2 linked regions of the Caulobacter sp. FWC2 genome follow. The protein of the gene in region 1 interacts with the protein of each later gene in a pairwise test. Links are inferred from orthologs where the notes say so. Each region holds a gene or a part of one and is shown on either strand. Other genes may lie near its edges.

Evidence for each region.
Region 2: the proteins of recA (region 1) and dprA interact in binary tests that used the Bacillus subtilis proteins (3 or more experiments, as listed by UniProt). The link is inferred for Caulobacter sp. FWC2 from one-to-one orthologs.

The regions. Positions count from the first base shown.
Region 1 is NZ_PEBF01000001.1:3,820,118-3,827,819, reverse strand. The notes cover bases 1,857-4,659. They hold recA (recombinase RecA), read left to right. Parts: upstream 1,857-2,624; coding sequence 2,625-3,695; downstream 3,696-4,659. Other genes in these bases: alaS (alanine--tRNA ligase), read left to right, coding at 4,106-4,659; CSW62_RS18225 (EAL domain-containing protein), read right to left, coding at 1,857-2,353. Outside these bases: CSW62_RS18230 (DUF885 family protein), read left to right, coding at 1-610; more of CSW62_RS18225, read right to left, coding at 746-1,856; more of alaS, read left to right, coding at 4,660-6,751; CSW62_RS18210 (hypothetical protein), read left to right, coding at 6,872-7,375; CSW62_RS18205 (AEC family transporter), read right to left, coding at 7,381-7,702. UniProt on the Bacillus subtilis protein: Multifunctional protein involved in homologous recombination, DNA repair and competence.
Region 2 is NZ_PEBF01000001.1:1,669,115-1,676,974, reverse strand. What follows is about bases 2,322-5,282. They hold dprA (DNA-processing protein DprA), read left to right. Parts: upstream 2,322-3,233; coding sequence 3,234-4,331; downstream 4,332-5,282. Other genes in these bases: CSW62_RS08210 (class I SAM-dependent methyltransferase), read left to right, coding at 4,393-5,282; plsY (glycerol-3-phosphate 1-O-acyltransferase PlsY), read left to right, coding at 2,584-3,237; CSW62_RS08225 (hypothetical protein), read left to right, coding at 2,322-2,480. In the rest of the region: CSW62_RS08235 (aspartate carbamoyltransferase catalytic subunit), read left to right, coding at 1-352; pyrC (dihydroorotase), read left to right, coding at 349-1,650; more of CSW62_RS08225, read left to right, coding at 1,758-2,321; more of CSW62_RS08210, read left to right, coding at 5,283-5,586; CSW62_RS08205 (hypothetical protein), read right to left, coding at 5,596-6,390; CSW62_RS26090 (hypothetical protein), read right to left, coding at 6,490-6,660; topA (type I DNA topoisomerase), read left to right, coding at 6,841-7,860. UniProt on the Bacillus subtilis protein: Protein that helps load RecA onto ssDNA during transformation. Binds cooperatively to circular ssDNA, is able to bridge different segments of DNA. Favors the loading of RecA onto SsbA- or SsbB-coated ssDNA and formation of RecA-DNA filaments.

The sequences.
Region 1 (7,702 bases):
CAAGCGTCCGGGCATCTACTGGATCAACCTGCGCGACACCAAGGAGCAGGCCAAGTACACCCTGACCACCCTGACGGTGCACGAGGGCGTCCCGGGCCACCACCTGCAGCTGTCGATTTCGAACGAGGCCAAGGGCCTGCCCATGATCCGCAAGATCATCGGTTTCTCGGGCTACACCGAGGGCTGGGCGCTCTATTCCGAGCAACTGGCCGTCGAGATGGGCATCTACAAGACCGACCCGCGCGGCCACATCGGCATGCTGCACGACGCCCTGTTCCGCGCCGTGCGCCTCGTGGTCGACACCGGCATGCACTACAAGAAGTGGAGCCGCGAGCAGGCCGTGAAGTACATGGCCGAGACCATGGGCGACGAGGAAAGCGGCTCGATCACCGAGATCGAACGCTACGTCGTGTGGCCGGGCCAGGCCTGCAGCTACATGATCGGCAAGATCGTCTGGCTGCGCGCCCGCGCCAAGGCCCAGAAGGCGCTGGGCAAGAAGTTCGACATCCGCGAGTTCCACGACGCGGGCCTGCTCTCGGGCATGACCCCGCTGACCACGCTGGAGCGCGTGATCGACGACTACATCGTCAGCAAGGGCGGCAAGGCCTGACGTCCTGAATTCTCCTTCCCCTTTATGGGGAAGGGGGACCACGAAGTGGTGGATGGGGCGACGCCGCGATGCGCCTGCGCCGCCCCCTCCGGCCCTTCGGGCCACCTCCCCCATAAAGGGGGAGGAGAGTCTATTTTACCCCCAGCTCTCCGACGCGCCCGTCCGGCGGGCTATCGCGGCGATCGGCGGATTGGGGCGCAGGGCCGGGCTCGGCTTGTCGGCGGGTCTGCCGTAGAGCCAGCCCTGGGCGAAGTCGACGCCGGCGGCGCGGACGATATCGGCCACCTCCACGGTCTCGACCATTTCGGCCACGGTGCGGATGTTGAGGTCGCGGCACAGATCGACCAGGCGACGCACCAGGGCGCCGTCGCGGCCGTTGTCGGCCAGCTCGCGGACATAGCGGCCATCGATCTTGACGATATCGAGGGACAGCTGCTGCAGATAGGCGAAGGACGACGAGCCGGCGCCGAAGTCGTCCAGGCAGACCAACGAACCCATGGCGCGCAGGCTCTGGATATGGCGGTTGGCGCGCGGCAGGTCGTCGATCGCGGCCGTCTCGGTGACCTCGAAGATCAGCCTGCCCTTGGCCTCGTCGTGCTTGGCCAGCAGACGGCCGATATGGTCGACGAAGGTCTCGCTGACGATGGTGCGTCCCGAGACGTTCACAGCCAGCTTCAGCTTGCGCTCCTGGTCGTTGGCCAGCTTCTTCACCGCCTGTTCGACGATGGCGTGGTCCAGTTCCTCGATCAGGTCGAATTCCTCGGCCATGCGGATCAGGGCGAACGGACTGCCGCCGTCCTCGAAGCGCACCAGCACCTCGTGGTGGTGCGTCGCGCCGGTCGCCAAAGACACGACCGGTTGGTAGGCAAGGGTGAAACGGCGCTGGCTGACGGCCACGCCCAGGGCGCCGGCGCGGGCCAGGGTGCGCTTCACGGAGCGGTTCATCGCCTCGGACAGCGTGAGCGGCGGCGCGCTCTTCAGGCCCTCGCGCAGGAAGTCGTCGAGCGCGTACCGCAGAGCGCGCAAGGCGCGGGCCGAGCCACTGCCGCCTTCCAGCGGCACGAGATGGGCGCTGGCCTCGGCGCTGACCATGCGGGTCAGGCGCTTGATCATGTTGTCCGGGCGGTCGTCCCGGGTGCGCAGCAGGGCGAAGCGATCGGGCGACAGCTGAGTGGCGGCGGAACCGCCGTGCGATTCGGCGCGGACGGCGCTGGCGACGCGCACATCGAGGGCGGCCGCCTCTACCGGGGGAAGGTCGTTCCGCATGGCCTCCAGACCGGCGAACTCGACCATGGCGAGCTCCAGTTCCAGGCCGGTGACGCGGGCGGCCTCGAACAGGCCTTTGGCGATGTCGTCGAACGAATCTCGCGGGTGCAGCGTACCCGCGGTCAGGGGCGGACCGGCCGACTGGGCGGCGGTGACGGCCAGCGAGACCCGGCCGTCGTTTTCGGGCAGGGCGCGCAGGATCACGCGGACGTGGCGGTCTCCGGGACCGCTCAGGCGAAGCACGACGGGACCCCGGCGCACGCCGTCATCGGCGCAGTTCAGCATGGCGTCCATCAGCGGCTGGTCATCGGCATGGAAGAGATGCGGCCACACCTTGCCGGTCAGAGCGGCCTCGCCTTGGCCCATGACCTTCTGCGCGGCTCCCAGCGCCAGGCGCACGCGGCCGTTCTGCAGTTCGACGAGAAGATCGGCGCTGGCGAACGCCAGGCCCAGAAGGCGGCGCGGGTCGATGGACAAGTCGGCGTTCCCCCAAGATGCTTAGAAGCTTGCACGGCGGGACTTAAAGAGCCGTTTCAGAGGCGTCCGCACGAGCCCAATTCCAGTGTCTTTCCGTGCGGCGTTCGGGCCTACGACAGAAACGGTCGTTTCTGGCGCGGGAAGCGACGGGAACATCTTGCGAACATGGAACAAAGGGCGTACGACTTCATCATGTTCCACAGGTCGTTGGGACGCGGCGCGGGAAGCGCCGATCGGGCGACCGGAATCATGGGATAGAGGGCGGACAACAATGGCTAGTCAGGCGGCTTTGAAACTCGTGGGCAAAGAAGAAGGCGACAAGCAACGCGCGCTAGAGGCGGCTCTCGCCCAGATCGACCGCGCGTTCGGCAAGGGCTCGGTGATGAAGCTGGGCGAAAAGGGCAAGGTCGAGATGGAGTCCGTCTCCACCGGCTCGCTCGGCCTGGACATCGCGCTCGGCATCGGCGGCCTGCCCAAGGGCCGGATCATCGAGATCTATGGCCCGGAAAGCTCGGGCAAGACGACCCTGGCTTTGCACGTTGTGGCCGAGGTCCAGAAGGCCGGCGGCACCGCCGCCTTCGTCGACGCCGAGCACGCCCTGGATCCGGGCTATGCGTTCAAGCTGGGCGTCAATCTCGACAACCTGCTGGTCTCGCAGCCCGACAACGGCGAACAAGCCCTGGAGATCACCGACACCCTGGTGCGTTCGGGCGCCGTCGACATCGTCGTGATCGACTCGGTCGCCGCCCTGACGCCCAAGGCCGAAATCGAAGGCGAGATGGGCGACAGCCTGCCGGGCCTGCAAGCCCGTCTGATGAGCCAGGCGCTGCGCAAGCTGACCGCCTCGATCAACAAGGCCAACACCATCGTCATCTTCATCAACCAGATCCGCCACAAGATCGGGGTGATGTATGGCAGCCCGGAAACGACCACCGGCGGCAACGCGCTGAAGTTCTACGCCTCGGTGCGGCTGGACATCCGCCGCACCGGCTCGGTGAAGGTCCGTGACGAGATCATCGGCAACAATGTTCGCGTCAAGGTCGTCAAGAACAAGGTGGCCCCGCCGTTCCGCGAGGTCGAGTTCGACATCATGTACGGCGAGGGCATCTCCAAGCTGGGCGAAGTCATCGACCTGGGCGTCAAGGCCGGGATCATCGACAAGGCCGGCTCGTGGTTCTCGTACGGCAGCCAGCGCATCGGCCAGGGCCGCGACAATGTCCGCGAGTTCCTGAAGACCAATCCCGACGTCGCCGCCTCCATCGAAGCGGCCGTCCGCAAGTCGTCGCAAAAGATCGAGGAAGAGCTCCTGGTCGGCGGCCCGGAGGATGGCGAGGAAGAATAGTCTCCTCGCAAGGTTTCGCGGCCCTCGCCCGACCCCGGGCGTCCCCGCCTTCAACACGCCCGCGGCCGGACCGCCGCGGGGGCCGCGATTGCAGGCCGCCTGGACCCCATGCCAGGCGGCCTATTTTCGTTGATCAGGCCCCTCAGGGGGAACTGGCGCGAAGCGCCTGAAGAGGCCATGTGTCATGGGCCGAAATGGCGCCTCTACTTTTCCTCCTCCTCTTGGGGAGGGGGCGGCAGGAGCGACGGTGGAGGGGGTAGGTCGTGCGCCTCCCAGCCCGCGAACGGGCTCTTTTCTCCCGTGTCGACAGCCCCCATCTTCGAGTCGGTTTCCCCTTCGCTAAAAACCGCGCTATGCAGCGCCCGACTCCCGGCCGCCTGCCGGACCGGTACGCCAGACTTGAGACGCTCATGCCCAGCTTGAACGAGATCCGCAGCACCTTCCTCGACTATTTCGGCAAGGCCGATCACGCCGTCGTTCCGTCGGCGCCGCTGGTGCCGCAGAACGATCCGACCCTGCTGTTCGTCAATGCCGGCATGGTGCCGTTCAAGAACGTGTTCACCGGCGCCGAGACGCCGGCCCATCCGCGCGCGGCCAGCTCGCAGAAGTGCGTCCGCGCCGGCGGCAAGCACAACGACTTGGACAATGTCGGCTACACGGCCCGCCACCACACCTTCTTCGAGATGCTGGGCAACTTCTCGTTCGGCGACTACTTCAAGGAACAGGCGATCCACCACGCCTGGACCCTGCTGACCCGCGACTTCGCGCTGCCGAAGGAGAAGCTGCTGGTCACGGTCTATCACACCGACGACGAGGCGGCGGATCTGTGGAAAAAGATCGCCGGCCTGTCGGACGATCGCATCATCCGCATCCCGACCAGCGACAACTTCTGGTCCATGGGCGACACCGGCCCCTGTGGCCCGTGCTCGGAGATCTTCTTCGACCACGGCGAAGGCATCCCCGGCGGCCCTCCGGGCAGCCCCGATGAGGATGGCGACCGCTTCATCGAGATCTGGAACCTCGTGTTCATGCAGTTCGAGCAGCTGGCTGGCGGCGAGCGCCTCTCGCTGCCCAAGCCTTCGATCGACACGGGCATGGGCCTGGAACGCGTCGCGGCCGTCCTGCAAGGCGTGCACAACAACTACGACGTCGACCTGTTCAAGAGCCTGATCGCCGCCAGCGTCGAACTGACGGGCGTCAAGGCCGAAGGCGCGGAAGCGCCGTCGCACCGGGTCATCGCCGACCACCTGCGCTCGTCCTCGTTCCTGCTGGCCGATGGCGTCACGCCGTCGAACGAAGGCCGTGGCTACGTCCTGCGCCGGATCATGCGCCGCGCCATGCGCCATGCCTATCTGCTGGGCGCTCAGGAGCCCCTGATGCACCGCCTGGCTCCGACCCTGGTGGCCGAGATGGGCCAGGCCTATCCGGAACTGCGCCGCGCCGAGGCCTCGATCATCGAGACCCTGCGCCAGGAAGAAGAGCGCTTCCGCGTCACCCTGGGTCGCGGCATGGGCCTGCTGGACGAGGCCACCGCCAACCTGACCGCCGGCGGCGTGCTGGACGGCGAGACCGCCTTCAAGCTCTATGACACCTATGGCTTCCCGCTGGACCTGACCCAGGACGCTGTCCGCGCCAAGGGCCTGACCGTCGACACCGACGCCTTCGACTCGGCCATGGAAAAGCAGCGCCAGATGGCGCGCGCCAACTGGGCGGGTTCGGGCCAGCAGGCCGGCGCGGCCGCCTGGTTCGCGATCAAGGAAAAGGCCGGCGCGACGGACTTCGTCGGCTACGAAAACACTGAGACCACGGGCGTCGTGAAGGCGCTGCTGGTCGACGGCGTCGAGGTCGAAAGCGCCACGGGCGGTACGACCGTCGAGGTGCTGCTGGACCGCACCAGCTTCTACGCCGAGAGCGGCGGCCAGGCCGGCGACACCGGCGTGCTGGAAGCCAACGGCCGCGAGAACCGGGTCATCGACACCCAGAAGCAGGCCGGCGAGCTGTTCGTCCACCGTGTCGAGCTGTCGGGCGAGCTGAAGGTCGGTGACCAGGTCGTGGTCTCGGTCGACGCCGAGCGCCGCCACACCACGCGCTCCAACCACTCGGCCGCCCACCTGGTTCACGCCGCCCTGCACCATGTGCTGGGCCCGCATGTCGCCCAGAAGGGCCAGATGGTCGATGGCGAGCGCATGCGCTTCGACTTCAGCCACGGCGGTCCGCTGACCGCCGAGGAGCTCGACCGCATCGAGGCCGAGGTCAACGAAGTCATCCGCCAGAACGTCCCGGCCGAGACCAAGGAAATGGCCCCGCAAGAGGCTATCGAGGCCGGCGCCGTGGCGCTGTTCGGCGAGAAGTACGGCGACAGCGTCCGCGTCCTCACGCTTGGCAAGTCGCTGGCCGATGAGGCCAAGGCCTATTCGGTCGAACTGTGCGGCGGCACCCACGTGGCGCGCACTGGCGACATCGCCCTGTTCAAGATCGTCTCGGAGCAAGGCGTCGCCGCCGGCGTGCGCCGCATCGAGGCCCTGACCGGCGAGGCGGCGCGTCGCTTCCTGCTGGACCAGGCCGGTGTGGCCAAGGCGCTGGCCGACCAGTTCAAGACCCCGGTCCTTGAGGTCGGCGCGCGCGTCGACGCCCTGATCGCCGAACGCAAGCGTCTCGAGAAGGAACTGGCCGACGCCAAGAAGCAACTGGCCCTGGGCGGTGGCGGCGCGGCCTCGGGTCCTGAGAACGTCAATGGCGTGGCCCTGATCGCCCGCGTGTTGGATGGCGTCGGCGGCAAGGAGCTGCGCGGCGTCGCCGAGGAGTTCAAGAAGCAGCTGACAAACGGCGGCGTCGTGGCTCTGGTCGGCACGTCCGACGGCAAGGCCGCCGTCACCGTGGCCGTGACCGCCGACCTGACTGGCAAGTACAGCGCCGCCGACCTCGCCAAGGCCGCCGTGATCGCCATGGGCGGCCAGGGCGCCGGCGGCAAGGCCGATTTCGCCCAAGGCGGCGCGCCCGACGACAGCAAGGCCAACGAAGGCCTGGCCGCCGTCAAGGCGATCCTGGCCGGCTGATCGCCGAGACATTCGAATGACGAAGGGGACGCTGGAAGGCGTCCCCTTTTTCGTGCCCGAAGCTTGACGGCGCACCCGGTTGCGAGTTGATTTACGCGTGTAGTCTTTGGGGCTTGCGAGATGCGTAACTGGATCGGACTGGCGCTGCTGATGGGGCTCACCGCCTGCGACCAGACCCAGGCCCCGTCGACCGCCATCCCGCCGCCGTCGTTCTGGCGGGTGGAGATCGTCGAGGACTCCGGCGGCCAGACCGGCGCGGTCGAGGTCTGCGCCAACCCGGAAATCTTCGCCGCCTTCTCCCGCGCCGAGCCCCGCATCGCCGGCCAGCCCTGCGAACCGTACGGCAAGCCCGCGACCGACACCCCGACCGACTATACGGGACGCTGCGAGGCGAACGGCCAGCGTTATGGCCTCTACGTGTCGACCAAGGGCGACCGCGCCAGCGACTTCACCGTCCGCTTCGCGTTGCAGCCCCTGCAGGCCGACATCGGCACGGTCGTGCAGGCTCGCCGCTACCATCGTCTCGGCGCTTGTCCCGCGGGTTGGAAGGCGGGAGACCAGGCCAAGATCGGCGGCGGTCCGGCTTCAAACCTGCTCGCCCCGAAGGTTCAGCCTGCCCGTTAGAGCCCCTAGCGGACTCGGGCTGTCAGCAGCAAAGCGGCCACCGCCAGGGTCACGGCCGACGCCGCCGTGGTCAGGGCCACGATCCGCGCCGCCCCGCGCGGCCAGACGCCATAGGCGCGGGTCTGGATGAAGACATTGACCGCCGTGGGCGCCGCCGCCAGCAGGGTCGCCCCGGCGCGGAAGAGCGGCGGAGCCGGGGTCAGGCCGACGGCCAGCCAGACCAGCAACGGGAAGGCGACCAGCTTGACCAGGGCGGCCAGGACGACCGGCGCGCCGGAGGGCGCGGCCTCGCCCTCGGTCTCGCGCAGGCCCAGGGCCGCGCCCAGC
Region 2 (7,860 bases), 2.2 Mb from region 1 along the record:
GGCCCAGGCCGAGCGCTGGGGCGTCACCGTCCACCACGACATGAAGTCCGGCCTGGCCGGCGCCGATGTCGTCATGATGCTGCGCCTGCAGCTGGAGCGGATGCAGGGCGCCTTCGTGCCCTCGACCCGCGAGTATTTCCGCTTCTATGGCCTGGACCGCGAAAAGCTGGCCCGCGCGGCGCCCGGCGCCAAGGTCATGCACCCTGGCCCGATGAACCGGGGCGTCGAGATCGACTCCGACGTCGCCGACGATCCGGCCGTTAGCCTGATCCAGGACCAGGTCGAGATGGGCGTCGCCGCCAGGATGGCGGTGCTGACCAGCCTGGCCGCGCGCCTGGAGGCCAGCCAATGACGTCCGCCCAGCCCATCGCCCTCGTCAACGCTCGCCTGGTCGACCCCGAGAGCGGCTATGACGGTCCCGGCGGCGTCATCGTCTCCGAAGGCGTCATCGCCGACGTCGCCAAGGGCCGCGAGTTCGGCAAGCTGTCGAAGGCCGTGCGCGTCATCGACTGCGGCGGGGCGCTGCTGGCTCCTGGCCTGATCGACCTGCGCGTCCGCACCGGCGAGCCCGGGGCCGAGACCAAGGAAACCCTGGCTTCGGCGGCGAAGGCCGCGGCGGCAGGCGGCGTCACCTCGATGGTGGTCCAGCCCGACACGGCTCCCGCCATCGACGACCCCAGCGTCGTCGACTTCATTCTGCGCCGGGCCCGCGACATCGACAGCGCCCGCATCCTGGTGGCCGGCGCGGCGACCAAGGGCCTGCACGGCGAGCAGATGGCCGAGATCGGCCTGATGCGCGAGGCCGGCTGCGTTTACATCACCGACGCGGGCAAGCCGATCGTCGACAGCAAGGTCATGCAGCGCGTCCTGACCTACGCCAAGGGCTTCGACACCCTGCTGGCCCACCGTCCGATGGACCCGTGGCTGGCCAAGGGCGGGGCTGCGATCGGCGGCGAGTTCGCCGGCCGCATGGGCCTGCCCTCGATCTCGCCGATGGCCGAGCGGATCATGCTGGAGCGCGACGTCGCCCTGCTGGAAGCCACCGGCGGCCGGCTCCTGGTCGACCAGATCACCTCGGCCCAGGCGTTGGAGACGCTTCAGCGCGCCAAGAAAAAGGGCCTGCGGATCAGCGCCTCGGTGTCGATCAACCACCTCTCGTTCAACGAGCTGGACATCGGCGACTACCGCACCTTCGCCAAGCTCAACCCGCCCCTGCGCGGCGAGGACGACCGCCAGGCGCTGATCGAGGCCCTGGCCAGCGGCCTGATCGACATCGTCGTCTCGTCGCACAGCCCGGCCCCGGCCGAGGACAAGCGCCTGCCGTTCGACGAGGCCGTGCCCGGCGCCGTGGGCCTTGAAACCCTGCTGCCGGCCCTGCTGTCGCTGTATCACGACGAGCGCATCGCCCTGGTCGACCTGATCCGCGCCGTCACCCTGGCCCCGGCCGAGCTGCTGGGCCTGCGCGGCGGCCGCATCGCTCCGGGCGCGCCGGCGGATCTGGTGCTGTGCGACATCGACGCCCCGATCATCGTCGACGCCGCCCGCCTGCTGTCGAAGTCCAAGAACTCGCCGTTCGACGGACGCCGCCTGCAAGGCCAGGTGCTTATGACCGTGGTCGACGGGCGTGTCGTGCACCGGGCGGAGGGGTGACGCCTTCGACGGCAGTCGCGGAAACGATTTCGAATATCACCGGTCTCCCATTGTAAAAAGACCCAGTCTCCAGCACTCTCCCCGCACGCGTATCCGGGGGGAGCCAGATGACCGCGATGGAGATGAGCCGTCGGCCCGCAGCAAGCGTCGGTCGCCGATTCTACCTGATCATGTCGCTGCTGATGGCGGCCGTGTTCGTGGGCGGCTTCTCTACGACGGTGCCGGGCGACTTCGCGCCGCCGGGCCTGCCGCTGCTGCTTCATGTCCACGGCGCGATCTCGACCTGCTGGGTGCTGTTGTTCGTGGCCCAACCCGCCTTCATCGCGCGCGGATCGCTGAAGCTGCACCGTCAGGTGGGCATGGTGGGCGCCGGGCTGGCGGGACTGATGGCGATCATGGCCTTGGTCGCGACGCTGTTCGCGATCCGCTACGGCCGGGTCCCGCCGTTCTTCCCGCCCGCCATCTTCCTGTTCCTGAATCTGCTGGGCGTCATGGCCTTCGCCGGGCTGATCGCGGGCGGCGTCGCCCTGCGGCGCAAGGCCGAATGGCACAAGCGTCTGATGCTGTGCGCGACCATCACCATACTCGGCCCTGGCCTGGGCCGTCTGCTGCCGATGCCGTCCTTCGGCGAGGCCGCGCCTCTGGTGATGTTCGGCGTCATCCTGCTGTTCGGCCTGGCCGGCCCTGTCGCCGACCTCGTGACCCGCAAGCGCGTGCACCCCGCCTATGCCTGGGGCCTGGCCGCGATCGTCCTCAGCAACGTGCTGGTCGCGCCGCTGGCCTTCTCGCCGCCCGGCCAAGCCTTGCTGAAACTGGTGCAAGGCGCCTGACCGCCGGTTTTGCCCCGGCTCCGAGTCTGCACTACACCTAGGCGTCACAACTCTCGCTTGCGCAGCGGTTGAATTCGCGCGCAACTCGCCTTAAGGTCGATCCGTGCAAGATCTCGCCGCCGCCACCTATCTGACGCTCGCCATCACCATCGTGGGCAGCTACCTGCTCGGATCCATTCCGTTCGGGCTGATCGCCACGCGGCTGGGCGGGGCCGGCGACATCCGCCAAATCGGCTCGGGCAATATCGGCGCGACGAACGTGTTGCGCTCGGGCCGCAAGGACCTGGCGGCCATCACCCTGCTGGGCGACGCCGGCAAGGGCGTCGTGGCGGTGCTGTTGGCCCGCTACCTGACCCACGGCAACGCGGCGGTGATCGCCCTGGCCGGCGGCGCGGCGTTCCTGGGCCACCTGTTCCCCGTCTGGCTGAAGTTCAAGGGCGGCAAGGGCGTGGCTACCTTCTACGGCGTGCTGCTCAGCGCCGCCTGGCCGGTGGGCGTCGCCGCCGGCGCGACCTGGCTGGCCGTGGCCTTCCTGCTGCGCATCAGCTCGCTGGCCGCCCTGGTCGCCGCCGTCCTGGCCGCGCCGTTCGCCCTGGCCTTCGACCAGCCCTATCCGATCATGGTGCTGTGCCTGTTCATGGCGGTGCTGATCTTCATCCGCCACCGCGAGAACATCGCCCGCCTGCTGAAGGGCCAGGAGCCCAAGATCGGCAAGAAGAAGGACGAGGCCCCGCCGCCCGTCATCGACGCGCCGTGATTCCAGGCCGGCTCTCGGACATCCAGCGCTTCGCCTGGCTGCGCCTGGCGCGCACCGAGACCGTCGGCCCCGTCGCCTTCGAGCACCTGATCGACCGCTACGGCACGCCCGAGCGAGCGCTATCCGCCCTCCCCGACCTGTCCCGACGCGGCGGCCGCGCCGTACCGCTGTCCCTGCCGCCGCGCGAGGCGGTCGAGCGCGAGCTTGAGGCCGGCGCGAAACTGGGCGCGCGGCTGATCTGCGGCTGCGAGCCCGACTTCCCGCCGCGCCTGGCGGCCCTCGATCCGCCACCGCCGGTGATCTGGACCCTGGGCCGCGCCGAGCTGCTGTCGGAGCCGTCCATCGCCATCGTCGGGGCCCGGATCGCCTCGGCCGCCGGCCAGCGCTTCGCCCGCCAGCTGGCCACGGACCTGGGGACCGCCGGCTATGTCGTGGTCTCGGGCATGGCGCGCGGCATCGACGGCGCGGCGCATGAGGGCTCGCTATCCACCGGCGCCGTGGCCGTGCTGGGCGGCGGGGTCGGCGACGTCTATCCGCCCGAGCACGACAAGCTGCACGCACGCCTCGCCGCCGAAGGCTGCGTCGTCTCCGAGAGCGCCCCCGACCGCCGCGCCCAGGCCAAGGACTTCCCGCGCCGCAACCGCATCATCTCGGGCCTGTCCCTGGGGGTCGTCGTGGTCGAGGCCGAGCTGAAATCCGGCTCGCTGATCACCGCCCGCCTGGCCGCCGAGCAGGGCCGCGACGTCTTCGCCGTGCCAGGGTCGCCGCTGGACCCGCGCTCGAAGGGCACGAACGACCTGATCCGCCAGGGCGCGATCCTGTGCGAGGGCGCCGAGGACGTGCTGCGCTCGCTGTCGGGCCAGATCCACCTGCGCGAACGCGAGCGCGGCTACGAGGCTCAGCCGGACATGGACATCGACCACGACGTCTTGCGTGAGCACGTCGCCGCCCTGCTCTCGCCGACGCCGGTATCGCGCAACGACCTGGTCCGCGCCGCCGCCGCGCCCGCCTCGGCGGTGATGGCGGCGCTGGTGGAACTGAGTCTGGCGGGGAGGGCCGAGTTGCTGGACGGCGGACTGGTGGCTGGTGTGTAACCTTCGTCGACCGTCGCGCGAACTCGTCCGAGTCGCGCGCACGTGACGATCAGGAACGCCGATGGACATCCAGGCTGTTGACGACATGTTCGCCGTGGCCGTCGCGGCCAGCGGCGAGGGCCGGCAGGACGACGCCGAGGCGGCTTTCCGCGCCGTCCTGGTGATGAGCCCCGGCCACGACGAGGCCCTGTTCGGCCTGGGCCTCAACCTGATGATCGCCAGGCGCTTCCAGGAAGCCGTCGAGCCGCTGGCGCTGGCGGCCCAGGCGCCGGACGCCGAACCGGTCCGCCATCAGTGCCTAGCCCATGCCCTGTTCCTGACCGGCGCCTTCACCCGCGCCGCCGAAACCTTCGCCGCCGCCGATGCGATCGCGCCCCTGCCTGAGAGCCCGCGCCTGACGTGGGCCCGCGCCGCCGCCTATGCCGCCCTCGACCAGTCGCCTGCCGAGGCGGCCCTGGACGTCTACGCCCGTATCGCCGGCCCGCTGGCCGAAGACCTGGGAACCGTCGCGCGGGAAGGTTTCGGCGTCCTGGTGGCCTTCGACCGCCTCGACGCGGCCCGCGCCCTCGGCGCCTGGCTGGAGGCGCGCGATCCGGACGACAAGATCCGCGCCCACGAGCTGCGTGTGCTGGTCGATCCCAGCATCGACCGGGCGCCGCCGGCCTATGTCGAGGCCCTGTTCGACGACTTCGCCGAACGGTTCGACCGCCAGTTGGTCGAGATGCTGGGCTACCGCGCGCCCGCTTTGCTGGCCGATCTCGTGGCGACCCGCCGCACGCGATTCGAGCGGATCCTGGACCTGGGCTGCGGCACGGGCCTGGCCGCGCCCTCCCTCGAACGGTTCGGCGCTGAACTGACCGGGGTCGATCTCTCGTCCGCCATGCTGGCCAAGGCCGTCGAGCGCGGCGGCTACGATCATCTGGTCCAGGCCGAGGCCATCGACTTTCTCAAGAGCCAGCCGGGCGCCTTCGACCTGATCCTCGCCGCCGACGTCCTGATCTATTTCGGCGATCTGGCCGCTCTGTTCGCGGCCGCCGCCGAGGCCCTCGCGCCTGGCGGCCTGCTGGCCGCCAGCACCGAACTGGGCGAGACAGGCTGGCGGCTCCTGCCCACGGCCCGCTACGCCCACGGCGACGACTATGTCGAGGCCACCAGCGCACCGGGCTTCAGGATCGTCGAGCGCCAGGAAATCCCGCTCCGCCGGGAGACGACGGCCGTCACGACCGGCTGCCTGTACCTGCTCGAACGGCTCTAGCCGCGCTCTCTAGCCGCCCCTGCGCGCGCCCTTGGCGAACAGCAGGTCCGACCACCGCCAGTGACCGCCGCCCAGGGCGAAGCGAGCGCCGCCCGGGCCGTCGTTCAGGGAAATCAGGACCAGGCCCCGCATCGGCTCAGCGCGACAGGCGGCCGGGGCGAAGGCCACCTCCATCATGATCATCTCGCGCAGGCCGGCCAGGCCATCGCCTTCCTCGCCGGAGACCCTAGCCCAGTCGCCGCTCCAGACCAGGGGCGCGCGCCCGGCCCCGACCGTCGCGCCGTGGGCCCGCAGGAGCGAAGCGCGGGCGCGGGGGTTCTTGCGCAGGCCCTCCTGCAGCAGCCGGACCATGTCGCATCCCGCACCGCCGCCACCGCCGCCGCTGCCCGAGCCGGCCGTCGCCGCGCCCATCAGTTCGGACTCGCCCAGGCCCAGCACGGGGCTGGGTCCCGGATTGCGGCTAGCGGGCAGCGGCGTAACGTCCTTGGGGGGCTGCAGTTTCGACACGCGCAAGGGCGAGCGCGGCGCGGCTTTCGGCGCCGCCTTGGGCTTTTCCGGCGAAGGCGGCTTGGCCGGGGCCTTCACCGGCGACTTGGGCGCGTCGTGCGGCGCGGGCGGCGGCGGAGGGGGTGGCGGCGGAGGCGGAGGGGGCGGCGGGTCGACCAGCGAAACCATCACCGACGGTGGCTCGGGCGGCGGCGGGGTGATGTGCGTGGCGAACAGGACCATCAGGACCCCGACATGCGCGCCGATGCTCACGACCAGGGCGACGCCCTTGCCCCCTCGTCGTTTCCACCGCGCCATCAGTCCGCCAGGCCACGGGCCGAAGCGCCGGCCCAGGCGTCTGGAAAAATCACGTCCCCGCGTCAGGAACGTGGCGATTGGTCAAGCTTGGAAGGCGGTTCAGACCGACAGATCGACCAGCAGGCCGGTGCCCGCGGCCGGGGCGGCGCGCACGGCTTCCTTCAGCCGATCGGCGATCTCCGCGCGTTCGGCGTTCGAGGTCACGGGCTTGATCGGACGGATCGGCGAGACATAGGCCTCGGTCGCGATCCGATTGACGGTCATGTCCATCGGGCTCAATGCAGTCGTGAAACTAGCCATCGCATTGTCGTGCAATGGCCTTAACAAGCGCCTACCAGACGGCCAAGCCTCACTGTTTCTGGGTCCTCACGTTGACAGACGTGGGGTGAAGCCCCCACTTTCCCGGCGCTCGCCTTCCGGGCGATCCCAATTTCCTGAACAAGAGTCAGAATGAACGTCGTCGTCGTCGAGAGCCCGGCCAAGGCCAAGACCATCAACAAGTACCTCGGGTCCGACTACACGGTTCTCGCTTCCTACGGTCACATCCGCGACCTGCCGTCGAAGGACGGCTCGGTCGAGCCGGACAACGACTTCGCCATGAGCTGGGAAGTCGACGCCAAGGCCTCCAAGCGCATCGCCGACATCGTCGACGCGATGAAGGGGGCCGACCGCCTGATCCTGGCCACCGACCCCGACCGCGAAGGGGAAGCGATCAGCTGGCACGTCCTGGAAGTGCTGAACAAGAAGAAAGCGGTCAAGGGGATGACCGTCCAGCGGGTCACCTTCAACGCCATCACCAAATCCTCGGTGCTCGAGGCGATGGCCAATCCGCGCGACATCGACATGGAGCTGGTCGAGGCCTACCTGGCGCGCCGCGCCCTCGACTACCTGGTCGGCTTCACCCTCTCGCCCGTCCTGTGGCGCAAGCTGCCGGGCAGCCGCTCGGCCGGCCGCGTGCAGTCGGTCTGCCTGCGCCTGATCGTCGAGCGCGAGATGGAGATCGAGCGCTTCAAGACCCAGGAATACTGGAGCGTCGACGCCGACGTCTCGGCCGGCGCCGATCCGTTCACGGCCCGCCTGGTCAAGCACGAAGGCAAGAAGCTCACCAAGTTCGACCTGAACAACGAGACCTCGGCCCTGGCCGCCAAGGCCGCGGTGACCAGCGCCGTGTTCAAGGTCGCCGCTGTCGAGAAGAAGCCGGGCAAGCGCTCGCCCGCCCCGCCCTTCACCACCTCGACCCTGCAGCAGGAAGCCGCGCGCAAGCTGGGCTTCTCGGCCCAGCGCACCATGCAGGCCGCCCAGAAGCTGTATGAGGGCATCGACATCGGCGGCGAGACCGTGGGTCTGATCACCTACATGCGGACCGACGGCGTGTCGGTCGAGCCGGAAGGCATCGCCGAGGCGCGCAGCGTGATCGGCAATGTCTATGGCGCGACCTACGTCCCCGAGACCCCGCGCTACTACAAGGCC